Regions from separate parts of the Eubacterium sp. MSJ-33 genome, predicted to be linked through region 1. Evidence: predicted binding sites of a transcription regulator. Region 1 holds the regulator's gene; the other holds the start of a gene.
The links. The regulator HrcA, encoded in region 1, represses chaperone genes, less so after heat shock. The targets are predictions, from matches to a motif close to TGTTAGCACTCNNNNNNNNNGAGTGCTAACA.
Positions count from the first base shown of each region.

Region 1 (4,405 bases):
CTCCTGTGGAGAATACTTCTTACCATCGATGTCTACCTTGTAATCGCTGCCCATATGTCTCTTGATGGAAGCGATTGTCTTATCTGCGTTTGTAACTGCCTGACGCTTTGCTGCATCACCAACGACACGCTCTCCGGTCTTTGTAAATGCAACAACAGATGGTGTTGTTCTTGAGCCTTCTGCATTTGTGATAACAACCGGCTTACCACCTTCCATAACTGCTACACATGAATTTGTTGTACCTAAGTCAATACCAATAATCTTACCCATAATATTTTTCCTCCTAATTATTATCTTTTAAAATATACTAATTGATTTATTGTAAAAGGTTAATTTGCAACCTTTACCATGCTGTATCGCAACACCTGATCTTTGTACATATAGCCCTTCTGCATCTCTTCGGCTACAACGTTCTCTCCGAAATTCTCATCCTCCACATGTGTTACCGCATTGTGGTAATCCGGATCAAATGTTTTACCTTCTGCATCCATCGGCTTTACGCCAAGACTCTCAAGTGATACCATGAGCTGCCGATAGATCTTATCGACGCCCTGTTCAAATGCCCGGTCCATATCCTCTTCCGGAATACTAGAAAGGGCACGTTCCAAATTATCTACAACCGGAAGCAACTTCTCTAAAACTTCCTTTGCTCCGATGTCGTACATTTTTTTGGATTCCTTCTCGTTTCGCTGACGCATGTTCTCGAACTCTGCCAGCAGGCGCTTATATTTCTCTTCGTTGCCGGCTGCCAGCTCCTTTGCCTTCTCCAGCTCGAGCTGAAGAGCCTTGCTGCCTCTGCGGTTTCCTTTTGAAACCGGCTTTGGCTTTGCTGCCTCCGCTTCTTCCTTATTGTCTGCCGGAACAGTTTCTTCCTCGTTCACCTGCACGTCGGTTCCTTCTGTTACCGGAGCATCATCCACAGCCTTAACTTCTTCGACTGTCTCCGCTTCTTTATTTGCATTTACATTTGTCTTATTGGCCATTCTCATTCACCCCTTCGCCTTTCTTGAATATCTCATCGAGTTCGATTGTCAGATTCTTCAGTGTACTGACAACCTTCTTATAATCCATTCTCTTCGGTCCCAATATTCCAATTGTTCCCTTTGCGCCTTCCGGCATCTGGTAGGTCGCTGTAACAAGAGAGCAATCTTTCAGGCTTGGTGTCTCATCTCCAATATATACCTGAATTCCGGATTCGTTCGTCTTTCCGGTTGTCTCTTCCAGCAAATGGGATACTTCGTTCTTATCCTCGAGTTTCTCAAGCAATTCACTCGTCTTGGATATATCTCCAAGCTCCGGATACTTCAGAATATTCGTTGCACCGCTGGTATAAACCTCAAGTTCCTGTGCCTCATGTATTGCTTCCACAATCCCCTGGAAGATCTGGTCTAATATCTCACCGTACCCTCCGGACTGCTTCTTCATCGCCTGGATCATCTCCAGATTGATGTCCTCTAAGCTTGCACCTTGTAAGAAGGTATTCAATAAGATATTAAATTTCAGAACATCTTCATTATCAAGGTCTACATTGATGTGAATCATCTGATTCTTAATAATGTTACCCTCAACCACAATGACTGCCAGAAGTGTCTTATCATCTACAAGAGAAAGCTGGATAAACTTGACTGTCTTCTCGTAATTCGGTGCCGTAACCATCGTTGCATAATTGGTATTGTACGCCAGTACCTTCGCAACCTGCTTCAAGAGCACCTCCATGCGGTCCACCCGCTCTAACAGTGTGTCACGCTCCTGCTTTGCAACCTCTGCAAATTCTTCCTTCTCATCCATCAGCTGATCAACATAGAACCGATATCCGGCATCTGTCGGGATTCGTCCTGCCGATGTATGCGGCTGAATAATGTATCCCATTTCCTCCAGATCTGCCATCTCGTTCCGGATTGTTGCGGAACTTAAATTCAGATCGGTGTACTTTGAGATTGTTCTGGAACCTACCGGTTCCCCAGTCTCCAGGTAATTGGAAATAATGGCTTTCAGGATTTTCACCTTACGCTCATCTAATTCCATCTTATCACCTCTTTGAAAACTTGTTTATTTATTAGCACTCATTTCTATCGAGTGCTAACCTTATTGGTAGACTACCACTACATATAGTAATTGTCAAGGAAAAATATCATATTTTTGTGAAAAAATTGTGTATTTTCTTCCATAATAAAAGAGTGCGGAAAACCGCACTCTTTGGGAAGTAAAATCACGAATGATTTATTTATTGTTTGGATTATCCATCAAAGTGACATCCACTGTCTTCTCTGTATATTCATTATTCTTCATATACTCATACGTAACCGGAACTGTCTCACCGGATTTATAATAATTGAGTTTTTCTGTAAGTTCCTCTGCGCTGCTGATAGACTGTCCATCGATCTTTGTAATTACGTAATTCTTCTTAATTCCGGCTTTCTCTGCAGCACTGCCGCTCTGTACTTCAGCGACAAGCACGCCTGCCGGTATTCCGTATGCTTCAGATACATCCGAAGATACTGTCTGGCATGAGATACCGAGATAGCCCTTCTCTTCCTCGGAAACCTTCTCACGTGTCTGACGATTCATCAGATCATCCAGACGATCTTGTACGGCCGTAATCGGAATTGCATATCCCATGCCTTCAACGGTTGTATCAGAATACTTCGAAGAGTTAATTCCAATGACTTCGCCCTTCATATTCAGAAGTGCGCCGCCACTGTTACCCGGGTTAATGGCTGCATCGGTCTGAATCAGCGGTGTTGTATTCGTGCTGTTTGTACGATCCTTTGCGCTGACAATACCGGTTGTAACGGACTGTCCATAGCCAAGTGCATTACCGATAGCTACAACCTGCTCGCCCACCTTCAATGAATCTGAATCACCGATGGTAGCAATTTTTATCTGATTCATCGTGGATTCCTTTATATCACTGAGTTTTACAACAACGATTGCAAGATCCGTGTCGCTATCGGTACTCTTTACCTGTGCCTCGTAGCTCTCACCATCTGCAAACGTTACATTTACGGTTGTAGCATCACTGACAACATGGTTGTTTGTTACCATCAAAAGCTCACTGTCATTCTCTCCGATGATAATACCGGAACCGGAGCCTTCCGCCTCATACTGCTGTGTATAGCCAAACATACCCTGCTGCTCTACAATTGCCGAAATATTAATTGCAACAACGCTCGGCATAACATTTTCAGCGATTGTGGAGACATCCATACCATTTCCAACGGAAGCTGTCGATGTCAGGCTCAGAGACTCTGTTGTCGGTGCGGATGTGGTTGAAGCGACTTCTGTTGTCGTGTTAGTAAGTGCATCCAGCTTCTTGATCTGTTGTCCTGCAATCCCATAGAATGCGCCACCGGCTACGCCGCCGAAGACGACTGCACTTGCGACAACTGCCACGCCCTTCTTCCAGAATGTATGCTTGTTGTGAGGTGTCTTCGTCTTTTTGACTCTCTGCTTCTTTGCTTTCTTCACCTTTATCTTTTGCTGTTCCGGATTCGCATTTTGATATGCATTTCCATAATAATTATTCTGTCCATATCCATATGCATTCTGATTAGGCTGGTAATTATTATTGTAGTAGTGTTCTGTACCCTGGCTCATCTGCTGGGCGCGTTCTGCCATCGCCTGCATGTATTCCTGTGTACGCATATCGCTGTAATATGTGTTACCATACTGCTGTGCATGTGTATAATCGTCTGCGTGTTGTTCACTGCGTTTTAAGTTATCTGTATTCCCATCTCCGTTCTCCTGTACAGTTTCTTCCGGAGTCCGTGCATCCGCATGTTCATTTCCTCTGTTATTTCCAAATTCATCCATCATATCAATTCCTCCATTCGATATAAGTTTTGTTACTTATCTTTGTTATGGTTTAATCATAACCCCAAGCTATGGTTAAATTTTGAAGAAAATGTCAAGAAAATGTGAATTCATCTATGGCGCCTGCAGACCGTCCTTTAGCATCTGCAGATTTTCTTCCATATAAGATAGGTATGTGCATCCCTTTTGTATGTCTTCCTTTGTTACTGACTGCATAGACGAAAGATGCAGGAGCTCCGGCGTCATATCCGCCGACTCTGCAATCGTATTGGCAAGACTGTCTGTGCCATTGTCCACCACATAGATGGCAGGCAATTTGTATTCCCGCAATTTTTCTGCCAGATATGTGACAGTATGCACACTTGCCTCGGCATCGGCAGAACAACCGGAATATGCTGCAAAATAATGTATATCATAATCTTCTGCCAGATACAGAAACGGGAAACGGTCTCCGACCAGAATTGTCGTCTGTGTGGCTGCATCCCGCATTGTCTGATAGTCTGCATCCAACGCTTCGAGCTTTGCAGTATAAGCTTTTGCATTTGCAGCATATTGTTTTGAATTATCAACATCCAGTTTCGTAATAGTATCT
Region 1 is NZ_CP076562.1:828,706-833,110, forward strand. It holds gene dnaK (molecular chaperone DnaK) at 1-270, opposite strand, end outside; gene grpE (nucleotide exchange factor GrpE) at 330-983, opposite strand; gene hrcA (heat-inducible transcriptional repressor HrcA) at 973-2,025, opposite strand; gene KP625_RS03790 (S1C family serine protease) at 2,221-3,816, opposite strand; gene KP625_RS03795 (metal ABC transporter substrate-binding protein) at 3,928-4,405, opposite strand, start outside.

Region 2 (4,405 bases), 1.2 Mb from region 1:
AATGCACGATCGACACTTCCGCATCTTTATGCTCTGCTAACCATTGCAGTTTCCGGTTTAGTTCCGCAACTTCATACTCATCGAGTTCTATCTCCTCCTCCGTCAGCCGCGCCGTCTCCCGCACAGCCTCATCATGTCCCGTAAGGGCCGCAAATGGGGCAAACTGTGCCGCGCGCATCATCCGGTCCATCGGCAGGTGCTTCTTCGACACCGGGCGCTCACGGTTAATAATATCACTATAATCCCGCCTCACGCTTTATGCCCTCCAATCTGATTATTCCTATCGCGCGCGGTTGCACCCTCTCGGAAATTCATTCCCCGGAGCACCGCATTTTTTCCGTATTTATGCTTGATTGCAAGCAATGCCTGCTGCATCTGCTCTTCCTTCGCTTCCTTCTCCTTCTCTGCTTCTTTCTCTTTTTCTAACACTGCATAGTCCGTGAATAGATTAAGCTGTTCAAAACCTTTTGATTCTTCCTTCACATCCTGCTTGCGGATCACACGGTTCGCTACGACATTCATCCGCCGCACAAGCAGCTTCTCATCTACGATTCGATCATATAAGCGAAGCACGGCTGCCTCAATCTTACTCGTTAAAGATGAATACCCTTCCAGATTCTCCGTACCATGTGCATGCTTTGGCACTTTCCGTCCATACCGGTCACTCGTCACCTCTCCGCAATATCCATTTGCCCCGGCAGACAGATTTTCGATATCATACCCCACTGTAAGTACCATCTGATTCGTAACAAGCCCTTTTTGAACCAGTTCCAGCACCAGTGCCTCCGTCATTTCCTGCACGACTACGCGCGCTTTTTCACATGTATAAGGACATTGCAGCACCTGCCCTGAACTGATGCTGTTGCTCTCCGGCCGATACGCCTTAATCTCCTCAATTGTACATGGCTCGTACCCCCATGCATGATCAATCAGCAATTCCGCATTCACACCAAAAAGCTTATATAACAGCTCCTCGTTGTAATAATCATTTTCTTCTCCCAATGAACACCTTGCGATATCACCCATCGTATACAGATTTTGTGCGTGCAGTTTTTTCTGATAACCGGCCCCCACCCGCCAGAAATCCGTCAATGGTTCATGATTCCACAGCAGTTTACGGTAGGTCATCTCATCCAGCTCTGCGATTCGTGCCCCACGTTCATCCGGCTGCATGTGCTTCGCCTCGATATCCATTGCAATCTTCGCCAAATACAGATTCGTTCCAATACCCGCTGTCGCTGTAATCCCTGTTGTCTCATATACATCCTGAATCATCGTCTCCGCAAGCTGTCGGGCAGTCATCTGATATGTATGAAGATATGCTGTCGCATCAATAAACACCTCATCTACTGAATAGACATGCATATCCTCCGATGCCACATATTTCAGATAAGTATCGTAAATACGGGTACTATATTTCATGTAATATGCCATCCGTGGTTTCGCAGCAATGTAATCAAGTGCAAGTCTTGGATCTGCCTTGACCTTGTTATTCTCATATGATGATCCGGTAAATTCCCGTTCCGGTGCAAATGCCAGCCTCTGACGATTGATCTCCTTCACCTTCTGTACGACCTCAAACAGACGCGCCCGCCCTGAGATACCATAGGATTTCAAAGAAGGCGAAACTGCCAGACAGATTGTCTTCTCTGTCCGGCTCTCATCTGCTACTACAAGGTTCGTCGTGAGCGGATTTAATCCCCGCTCCACGCACTCTACCGATGCATAAAACGATTTTAGATCAATTGCTATATACTGCCGCATATTGCTGCTCCTTACATCAAGCTTTCCCATATGTATTTATTCTAATACGGAACGTATGTTTTGTAAATATAATTGTATGATAGACAAAAAAGCAAAAAGGACGACCGCTTATACGGCGGTCGCCCAGTAAGAGAGGGGAAACGAAAAATCGTCTGACTAGCTATTTAAATTATCCTTCGATGGCAATGAATTTCTTCTCTTCCACCTGTGGTTTTGCTTCTTTCTTCGGTACAGTAATCTTCAAAACACCATCCTCGAATTTTGCCTTGATATCTTCCTGTGTAATCGCATCACCCACATAGAAGGATCTGTTGCAGGAACCTTCATAACGTTCCTTACGGATGTATTTGCCCTTGGCATCCTTCTCATCCTTAGAGTTCTTTGTCGAAGCCTTGATGATCAGGTAACCATCCTTTACTTCTCCGGTTACATCTTCCTTCTTGAATCCCGGAAGGTTCATATCAATCTCGTAACCGTCTTCCTTCTCGAACACATCGGTACTCATCAGATTCTGAGCCGGTACATCGTACTTATAGACACCAAAACTTGGTGTATCAAAAAAATCATCCATAAAACTATTTGTAAATAAACTTGGCATTAACATAAGCCATACCTCCTTTTATACTTCACAATGATCTGTGTTTGTTTTTATTTCCTTCCCACTCGGGTTCCCTTCTCTAGGCCTTCCCTCATGTTCTAGATGTACTATAACACACTTATTAGCACTCGTCAATAGTGAGTGCTAATAAAAATTGTGAAAAAAGTGTGAAGTCTTGCTTACGCAAAAACAGGCATGCCGCAACGATACAGCACACCTGTTTCAAAATCATGTTATTTACTTAAACTGATTCTGCTCTGCATGGCGCTTGAAGAAGTCCTTTGTCTCCTTCACAACCACACCACTCAAAGCGAAGATTGCGATCATGTTCGGAATCGCCATCAATCCGTTGAAGATATCCGCAATCGTCCATACTGCCTTTACTGTCATGTATGGTCCGATGAATACGGCTAAGATGTATAACCAGCGATATACAAGGATTGCCTTCTTGTTCTTGCCTGACAGGTATTCCAGACAGCGCTCCGAATAGTAATCCCATCCAAGGATCGTTGTAAATGCGAAGAATACCAGACACAGCATCAACAGGAACGCAGCTACCTGCTCGGAAATCGGAAGTCCCTCCTGGAATGCGTAGGTTGTTACCTGTACACCCTCTAAGCCTTCCTGCTGCCAAGCACCTGTCAATACGATAGAAAGTCCTGTCATCGTACAGATGATGATTGTATCAATAAATGTACCCGTCATAGAAACCAGACCCTGACGTACCGGCTCCTTTGTCTTTGCAGCGGCTGCAGCGATTGGCGCAGAGCCAAGACCGGATTCATTTGAGAAGATACCTCTTGCAACACCCTTCTGCATTGCAACAATCATCGTACCAACCACACCACCGGTCACTGCCTTTGGATTGAACGCGCCCTTTACGATTGTTACGAACGCATCCGGAATCTCTTTGATATTGCAGATGAGAAGCATCAGGCAAAGCAGAACATAAAGCACTGCCATAAAAGGAACGACGATCTGGGATACATTTGCAATACGCTTGATACCACCGATCAGCACAAGCGCCACACAGACACTCAAAATCAAAGATGCGATTACAACCGTCCACGAATATGTACCGATTCCGGGAATCTCTACGCTCCATGATTCATTCGGATCGAAGAATCCCTCGACAGCCGATGCAATACCATTTACCTGTGAGAATGTTCCGATGCCGAACAATCCTACACAGATACCGAAGAATGCAAAGATCTTCGCAAGCCATTTCCATTTTGTACCCATACCTTTTTCGATATAGTAAAACGGTCCACCAAGTGCATGATTATCTTCATCTACGACACGATACTTAACTGCAAGGAGTCCTTCTGCATACTTGGTTGCCATTCCGAAGAATGCAGCAAGCACCATCCAGAACAGAGCACCCGGACCACCGGCTCCGATCGCTGTTGCGACGCCGACGATATTTCCGGTTCCAATCGTCGCTGAAAGTGCCGTACAGAGTGCACCGAATGAGGTTACCTCTCCTTCGCCCTCTTCCTCATTTTTCACCATCCATTTCAGGGCAAGTGGCAGTTTACGGACCTGCAGCACACCCATGCGGATGGTAAGAAGGATTCCACCTGCAATGATCAAAATCATAAGCGGCGGACCCCAGACGAAATCATCTACTTTTGTCAAAAAGCTATTAATTGCTTCCCACATGTTTCCTACGATTCCTGATTTCATATTTTCAGTTTCCTCTCCTTTGTTTTATTTTAACAACATGTTCTCTATATTACACAGTTTTCCAGCTTTTGACAACATTTTTTCCTCAATTTATAAAGTTTTTTGTTTGTTTTATATTCATTATATTGCGAATGGAAAATTATATGTCAACAGATCCCACGGAAAAGCCGCCGAACTGGGAAACTTATGTCCCAGCCCGACGGCTTTTTGTCATTGCTTCTTCTATTATATATATCGGTATATCTGCACGGATGCTTTACATCCATCCGCCTAATATCCGTCTGACGTCTGATATACAGTCTGACACACACGAATATCAAACTTGTGCTGTCCTCTTAGATTCCAAACAGATCACTG
Region 2 is NZ_CP076562.1:2,074,698-2,079,102, reverse strand. It holds gene KP625_RS09805 (hypothetical protein) at 1-253, opposite strand, end outside; gene KP625_RS09800 (Y-family DNA polymerase) at 250-1,764, opposite strand; gene KP625_RS09795 (Hsp20/alpha crystallin family protein) at 1,934-2,368, opposite strand; gene KP625_RS09790 (alanine/glycine:cation symporter family protein) at 2,600-4,024, opposite strand; gene KP625_RS09785 (glucose-6-phosphate isomerase) at 4,384-4,405, opposite strand, start outside.
Region 2: the regulator HrcA is predicted to act here: its motif matches at 2,482-2,512, upstream of KP625_RS09795 (Hsp20/alpha crystallin family protein).